Regions from separate parts of the Enterobacter cloacae complex sp. HYC042_NIDB genome, predicted to be linked through region 2. Evidence: riboswitches for the same ligand, from Rfam matches in the RefSeq annotation. Region 2 holds a riboswitch; the other holds the start of a gene.
What was found. Region 2 has a riboswitch for thiamine pyrophosphate ahead of thiB (thiamine ABC transporter substrate binding subunit). Riboswitches for the same ligand answer to the same signal wherever they lie in the genome.
Positions count from the first base shown of each region.

Region 1 (4,081 bases), 510 kb from region 2:
CCTGGCGCATCATCCACACCGGGGTGACATCAACGGGCTGGCGCAGCAGCGCACGCAGATAACGATCGTTCTTCAGTTCGGTCATTTTGCAGTTCCTTATTGCGTCAGTCCGTCAGTGTAACACTACTCATACTCGGCCCGACAGATTGTCACGGTATCTTCTATCAGGCGACGCGCCACCGTTCCCGGAGGGGGTAACAGCGGTAAATTGTCGTAGCGGTACCAGTTCGCCTCCAGCAGCTCTTTCTGGTCGATAACAATCTCGCCGCTGTCATATTCCGCCATAAACGCGGTCATCAGAGACATCGGGAACGGCCACGGCTGGGAGGTCACGTAGCGCAGGTTCTTCACCTTGATGCTGCTCTCCTCCATCACCTCGCGCGCCACCGCCTGCTCCAGCGTTTCGCCGACTTCGACGAACCCGGCGAGGACGGTATGAATGCCGTTGCGATGACGGGTATGCTGCGCCAGCAGGATGGAATCATCACGGCGGATGGCGACGATGATGCACGGCGCGATTTGGGGGTAGTAGCGTTCACGGCAGTGGCCGCAGAGCAGCGCCCATTCGGTTTTGCTTGGGTGCATGGTGTGGCCGCAGTAACCGCAATATTTGTGCGAACGGTAAAACTCCGCCAGCTGTACGCCGCGCCCCGCCAGCTGGAACAGGCCGACGTCCAGATCTAACACCTGACGTACGGATCCCATATCCTGACGGCGCGCCTGTTGGATCAACCACACGGGATCGCCCTGCCACTCGCCGATCTTCAGCGCGGGCTGGCCCACCAGATCGAACGTTTCCGCGGTACCGTAGGGCAACTCTCCTGAGGGCAGCCATAATTTTTGTTCGTGGCTGACGATCCACCAACCCAGATCTGATTTTTCAATAATACGATCCATATCTATTGCACTACCTTCGCTTCACTGACATGTTGTTAGCATTGTGGTTACATTTTGGATAAGCAGATCCCATTCTAAACCTTATGGAGTCGACCATGTTAAACCAGCTGGAAAGCCTGACTGAGCGCGTTGGAGGAAGTAACACCCTGGTGGATCGCTGGCTACATGTGCGCAAGCATCTCCTTGTGGCGTATTACAATCTGGTCGGTCTTAAGCCTGGCAAAGAATCCTTTATGCGGCTGAACGAAAAAGCGCTGGATGATTTTTGTCAGAGCCTTGTCGACTACCTCTCCGACGGCCATTTCAACATTTATGAACGCATTATCCGCGAAATGGAAGGGACAACGCCGTATTTAGCGGCCAGCAAACTCTGTCCGCAGCTGGAAGCCAATACCCAGCAGATCATGGACTATTACGATTCCACACTCGAGAACGCCATCGATCACGATAACTATCTTGAGTTCCAGCAGGCGCTGTCCGACCTGGGCGAAGCGCTGGAAGAGCGATTCACGCTGGAAGATAAGCTCATCGCCCTCGTACTGGATAACAACCTGAATATCAGCAGCAGCGATAACGTTGCGCGCCCTGCTTGAGTTCTTAACCGTTAACGAGTAATTTACAACCAGTCGCCCCTCTGCGGAGGGGGATTTTTCTTGTCGGAGTGCCCAGTGTGTAAGCACGGGCTGAGACCGTTAATTCGGGATCCGCGGAACCTGATCAGGTTAATACCTGCGAAGGGAACAAGAGTCACGCTGCTGTTGTATCGCCCCTGGGGCGATCTCCTCTTGCTTCATCCGTCGTCTGACAAGCCATGTCCTTCACTTCTGGAATGAGCTATGTCTACAACAAAACTGACCCGCCGCGAACAGCGTGCACAGGCCCAACACTTCATCGACACCCTGGAAGGCACCGCTTTCCCGAACTCGAAACGCATCTACATCACCGGTTCACAGGCCGATATCCGCGTGCCGATGCGCGAAATCCAGCTCAGCCCGACTCTTATCGGCGGCAGCAAAGAGAACCCCCAATATGAAGACAACGAAGCCGTGCCGGTATACGACACCTCCGGCCCGTACGGCGATCCTGATGTTGCTATCAACGTCCAGCAAGGTCTGGCAAAGCTGCGCCAGCCGTGGATTGACGCGCGTAACGACTGCGAAGAACTGAGCGTGCGCAGCTCTGCGTACACCAAAGAACGCCTGGCCGACGACGGTCTGGACGAGCTGCGCTTTACCGGCCTGCTGACGCCAAAACGTGCCAGAGCGGGCAAATGCGTAACCCAGCTGCACTACGCGCGCCAGGGTATCGTCACGCCGGAGATGGAGTTCATCGCCATCCGCGAAAACATGGGCCGCGAGCGCATCCGCAGCGAAATATTGCGCCACCAGCATCCGGGTGAAGGCTTTGGTGCTCGCCTGCCGGAGAACATCACGCCGGAGTTTGTGCGTGACGAAGTGGCCGCCGGGCGCGCGATTATCCCCGCCAACATCAACCACCCGGAATCGGAGCCGATGATTATCGGCCGCAACTTCCTGGTGAAGGTTAACGCCAACATCGGCAACTCGGCGGTGACGTCATCCATCGAAGAAGAGGTGGAAAAGCTGGTCTGGTCCACGCGCTGGGGCGCGGACACGGTGATGGACCTCTCCACTGGCCGCTACATCCACGAAACCCGCGAGTGGATCCTGCGTAACAGCCCGGTGCCGATTGGCACCGTCCCGATTTATCAGGCGCTGGAGAAGGTCAACGGCATCGCCGAAAACCTCACCTGGGAAGCGTTCCGCGACACGCTGCTGGAGCAGGCGGAACAGGGCGTGGACTACTTCACCATCCACGCGGGCGTGCTGCTGCGCTACGTGCCGATGACGGCGAAACGTCTGACCGGCATCGTCTCGCGGGGTGGCTCCATCATGGCGAAATGGTGCCTGTCCCATCATCAGGAAAACTTCCTTTACGAGCACTTCCGCGAGATCTGCGAGATCTGCGCCGCGTACGACGTCTCCCTGTCGCTGGGCGACGGCCTGCGTCCTGGCTCCATCCGCGACGCCAACGACGAGGCGCAGTTTGCCGAGCTGCACACCCTGGGCGAGCTGACTAAAATCGCCTGGGAGTATGACGTGCAGGTGATGATTGAAGGCCCGGGCCACGTGCCGATGCAGATGATCCGCCGCAACATGACCGAGGAGCTGGAGCACTGCCACGAAGCGCCGTTCTACACTCTGGGGCCGTTGACCACAGATATCGCACCGGGCTACGACCACTTCACCTCCGGGATTGGCGCGGCGATGATCGGCTGGTTCGGCTGCGCCATGCTCTGCTACGTGACGCCGAAAGAGCACCTCGGCCTGCCCAACAAAGAGGACGTAAAGCAGGGACTGATTACCTATAAAATTGCCGCCCACGCGGCGGATCTGGCGAAAGGCCACCCGGGCGCGCAAATCCGCGACAACGCCATGTCCAAAGCGCGCTTTGAATTCCGCTGGGAAGACCAGTTTAACCTGGCGCTGGATCCGTTTACCGCCCGCGCCTACCACGACGAAACCCTGCCCCAGGAGTCGGGCAAGGTGGCGCACTTCTGCTCCATGTGTGGGCCAAAATTCTGCTCGATGAAAATCAGCCAGGAGGTGCGGGATTACGCCGCCGCGCAGACCATTGAAGTCGGTATGGCGGACATGTCGGAAACCTTCCGCGCCAGAGGCGGCGAAATTTACCTCAAAAAAGAGGAGGCGTAATGTACAAGCCCGATTTCCCCTCCGTGCCCTTTCGCTTAGGGCTTTACCCGGTGGTGGACAGCGTGGAGTGGATCGCCCGCCAGCTGGAGGCCGGCGTTCGCACCCTCCAGCTGCGCATCAAAGATAAGCGTGATGAAGAGGTGGAGGCCGACGTCGTCGCCGCCATCGCGCTGGGGCATCGCTACAATGCCCGCCTGTTTATCAACGACTACTGGCGGCTGGCCGTTAAGCACCGGGCGTACGGCGTGCATTTGGGTCAGGAGGATCTGGAAACCACCGATCTGAACGCCATTCGCCAGGCTGGCCTGCGCCTTGGCGTTTCAACACACGATGATATGGAAATCGACGTGGCGCTGGCGGCCCGCCCCTCCTACATCGCCCTCGGTCACGTTTTTCCGACGCAAACCAAGCAGATGCCTTCTGCCCCGCAGGGTCTGACGCAGCTGGCGAGC
Region 1 covers NZ_CP109650.1:425,325-429,405, reverse strand. Annotated here, with positions in the region: gene hemE (uroporphyrinogen decarboxylase) at 1-85, opposite strand, end outside; gene nudC (NAD(+) diphosphatase) at 124-897, opposite strand; gene OKF39_RS02040 (Rsd/AlgQ family anti-sigma factor) at 993-1,490, shown strand; TPP riboswitch at 1,545-1,654, shown strand; gene thiC (phosphomethylpyrimidine synthase ThiC) at 1,734-3,629, shown strand; gene thiE (thiamine phosphate synthase) at 3,629-4,081, shown strand, end outside.
Region 1: linked by a shared signal. The riboswitch ahead of thiC (phosphomethylpyrimidine synthase ThiC) and the one ahead of thiB (thiamine ABC transporter substrate binding subunit) in region 2 are both predicted to bind thiamine pyrophosphate.

Region 2 (4,081 bases):
CATCAGTCAGTTTTAACATCACGCCCCGGGAGTTTTTCGATAACGGTAAATAACGCAAAGCACAGCACCAGCAGTAAAAGTGCCGTGACCGCGCCGTCCTGGCTGCGATAGGAGCCAATTTGCTGATAAAGCCAGAAAGGCAGCGTGCGGAAATCCTCGTTGCCAAAGAGGGCCACCACGCCAAAATCCCCAATCGACAGCACGCAGGCGAAGGCCATCGCCTGGGCGAGCGGCCGCTTCAGGGCACGTAGTTCGACCACTTTCAGCCGCCGCCAGCCCATAATGCCAAGGGACTGGCACAGGGCGCTGTACCGGCTGTTAATATCCCGCATCGGGTTTTCCAGCACCTTCAGCGCGTACGGTATGGCCATTAAGGCGTTGGTAAAAATGACGATGCCGTCGGCGCTTTCCGGCAGGCCGATGGTGCTGTTAAACAGTAAAAAGAAGCCGGTCGCCAGCACAATGCCCGGCATCGCCAGGATCAGCATGCCCGTCAGTTCCAGCGCGTGTCCGGCTTTACGGGCATGTCGCGCGTACAGCTCGCGGCTGCTCCAGAGCAGCATCATGGTGAGCGTCACGCAGATTAGCCCGGCTGCCAGCGCGATACGCAATGAGGTCCATGTGGCTTGCCACAGGACCGGCTGTTGAAGTACCGATACCACATTCCTGTTGAGGCCATCGGCGATCACGGCCAGCAGCGGCGGCAGCAGAAGCAGGAGCGCCAGCGCGATCAGCATCACGTCCGAGATGCGGCTGTGCAGGCTGTCCTGCGGATCGCGCCAGCCAGAAAGATTATTGCTTCCTGCGGGGATCGCTTTGCTCAGCCGCTGGCTGAGTAACACCAGCGCCAGGCAGCACACCATCTGTACGATCGCCAGCAACGCGGCGCGGCCCGGATCGTAGTCGTAGCTTAATGCCTGATAGATCGCCAGCTCAATGGTGGTGGCCTGCGGGCCGCCGCCGAGAGAAAGCACGGTCGCAAAGCTGGCGAAACAGAGCATAAAGATCAGCGCGGCCACCGGGGCAATCTGGCGTCGCAGCCACGGCCATTCGACAAAGCGGAAGAATGACCATCCGCGCATGCCGAGCTGGGCCGCAATCTGGCGCTGCTCGCCGGGTATGTTCTCCAGCGCCTGCAAAAAGAGGCGCGTCGCCATCGGCATATTGAAGAAAATGTGTGCCAGCAGGATGCCCTTCAGCCCGTAGGGAGAGAAGGTCCATTCCAGGCCTAAAGACGCGAAGAGCGAGGCCAGCCAGCCCTGGCGACCGTATACGCTCAGAATGCCAAAAACGGCCACCAGCACGGGCAGGATCAGCGTCATGGCGCACAGGCGCAGCAGGGCCAGCCTGCCGGGGAAACGTCTGCGATAGAGGGCACGCGCAAGAAAAATGGCCGGGATGACTGACAGCAGCGCGGAGAGAAACGCCTGCCAGAAGGAGAAACGGATAACGTGCCAGAGATAGCTATCGTGCCAGAGCGCGGGCAGATCGCTCTCTGGCGCGTTAAACCACAGCGCCAGGAACGCTCCCAGACTGACGACCACCATCAGTATGGCGGCAATCAGTCCGGGAACTAACCAGCCGGGGATCAGCGGCTGACGGCGCGTTGCCATTCGCTTATCCATGCGGCGCGCTGCGCGGCAACCTGCTGCGGCGTAAATTCCAGCGCGGTCTGCGGTTTGTTCAGCTGCTCAAAGCCTGCCGGCAGCGTCGCGTCGGTAACCGGGTACATCCAGTTGCCCGTCGGAATGGCGTTCTGGAATGCCGGGGAGACCATAAATTTCAGGAACTTCTCGGCCAGTTCCGGCTGTTTGCTGGCGGCGGTGCGGGCAGCCACTTCAACCTGCAGGTAGTGACCTTCAGCGAAATTCGCAGCCGCGTAGTTGTCTTTCTTCTCGGCAATAATATGATATGCCGGAGAGGTGGTGTAGCTCAGCACCAGATCGCTTTCGCCTTTCAGGAACAGGCCATAGGCTTCGCTCCAGCCTTTAGTGACCGTAACGGTTTTCGCAGCCAGCTTCTGCCACGCCTCCGGCGTTTTGTCGCCGTAGACTTTCTGCATCCACAGCAGCAGCCCCAGGCCCGGCGTGCTGGTGCGCGGATCTTCATAAATCACGCGCCATTTCTGGTCGCTTTCGACCAGCTCTTTCAGGCTCTTCGGCGGGTTCTTCAGCTTGTTTTTATCGTAGACGAACGCAAAGTAGCCGTAATCGAAGGGAACGAAGGTGTCGTTTTTCCAGCCGCCCGGCACGTTGACGGCATCTGCCGCTACGCCGCTTTTGGCAAACAGTCTGGTTTGCGTGGCGGCTTCCAGCAGGTTGTTATCCAGCCCGAGCACCACGTCGGCCTTGCTGTTTTTCCCTTCCATGCGCAGGCGGTTAAGCAGCGACACGCCATCTTCCAGCGCCACGAACTTCAGCTCGCAGTTGCAGTCGGCTTCAAAGGCTTTTTTAACCACCGGGCCGGGGCCCCAGTCGGCGGAGAAGGAGTCGTAGGTATAGACCGTCAGAACAGGCTTAGCAAAAACAGGCAGCGCAACCAGCGCCAGCAGAGGAAGAACGTTTTTTAACACTTTGCACCTCAGGGTTGAGTGGCAAAGGATTTTGAGAAACAGCCTCAAATCCCTTCGCCGGCGTTATCCGGATCAGGTTCGACGGGTATTATCTCAGCGCACATCTGTGATGCAGCACCCCGTTGAGAACGGCGCTATTGTAATGATTTGGTGAATATTACGAAAGCGTTATGGCTCCGGCGGCGCAAACCAGGCGGATTTAAAATCAAACCAGCCCAGGGTGTTCATCCGCAGGCCGCGCATGCTGCGCTGTCCCTGGATCAGCAGCCAGTGGTGGATCAACGGTACGATCGTCTGCCCGGCCAGGAGCTCCTGGCACCACGCGGCCAGATCCATCTCTCCTGCCCGCCACTTCGCGGCGTCCTGCTGCCAGTCCCGGCTGATGCAGTGCTGAATGAGAGGCACTTCATACAGGTGTGAAAAGAGCGAGAAATCCAGCGGCAGCGTAAAGTTGGCGCTGTTGAGCCAGATATCGCTGACGACATCCCCCCGGTGCCATTCATCATAATCGACTTCCTGTATCGCCAGCGTCACGCCTTCGGCCGCGAGCAGCTTGCTCATGATCCTCGCGATAAACCGGTGCTCAATGTGATCGCGATAGTAGCTGAGGGTGATGGTCTCCAGCCCGGCGGGTTTTTCACTGCGCACCGGCTGAGCATGGTGCCAGCGCGGAAGCAGGCCATAGGCCGGAAACCACCAGGTCTGGTATTGCTCTTCAGCGTGATAAATCAGGTTAGCCGGGGCCAGAATATGGCTGATCCACTTGCGGACATCGTGGTTTGCTCCGCGGTGGCTGCGGCTGTCAAAAAGAAGATAGTAGCAGCCCTCCTCCAGGCGACTCTCGAACGCCTTTTCGCTGGTTGTGGGCCCCTCAAGGGTGAGGCCTGCGCTCAGTTCTTCGTTGAGGTCCGGTAACACCCAGACGTTCACTTCGTCGATCAGCGCCCGATAGCCAAAATAGTCATCAAAGGCGCGGATCTTCAGCTGATTGCTGTTATTGCGCGTAACGGAGTAGGGGCCTGTACCGATCGGCTGGCTGGAAAAATTGTTCAGGGATCGCCACTCGGCAGGCAGGATCATCGAGGGCACGTAGCCCAGAAGCCACGGCAGCCAGTTGTCTGGCTGGGACAGCTCAATATCCAGCGTCCAGGCCGTTGGGGAGTGGATCCGCGTGATATGCGAATAGAGCGGCAGCGTGCGGGCGCGCTCTAAAGAGGCGATGACGTCACGCATCTCCAGCTCGCGTCCATGGTGGAAGTGAATGCCCGGGCGTAAAAAGAAACGCCAGTGCAGGGGGGAAAGCTGCTGCCAGTGGTGCGCGATATCCGCTTCCAGTTCCCCGTTTTCCTCATTTATTTTCGTCAGACCGCTGAATATCTGCCGGGCCATGTGGGTTTCAGAACGTCGCAATGCCGTACCGGGCAACAGATTTTTCATCGGACGATAGTAAAGCACCCGCAGAATGTGGCGTCCCTGGCGAAAGCTGCGTCCCAGGTGTGAGACCAGCAT
Region 2 covers NZ_CP109650.1:934,312-938,392, forward strand. Annotated here, with positions in the region: gene thiQ (thiamine ABC transporter ATP-binding protein ThiQ) at 1-19, opposite strand, end outside; gene thiP (thiamine/thiamine pyrophosphate ABC transporter permease ThiP) at 3-1,613, opposite strand; gene thiB (thiamine ABC transporter substrate binding subunit) at 1,589-2,572, opposite strand; TPP riboswitch at 2,604-2,704, opposite strand; gene sgrR (HTH-type transcriptional regulator SgrR) at 2,741-4,081, opposite strand, start outside.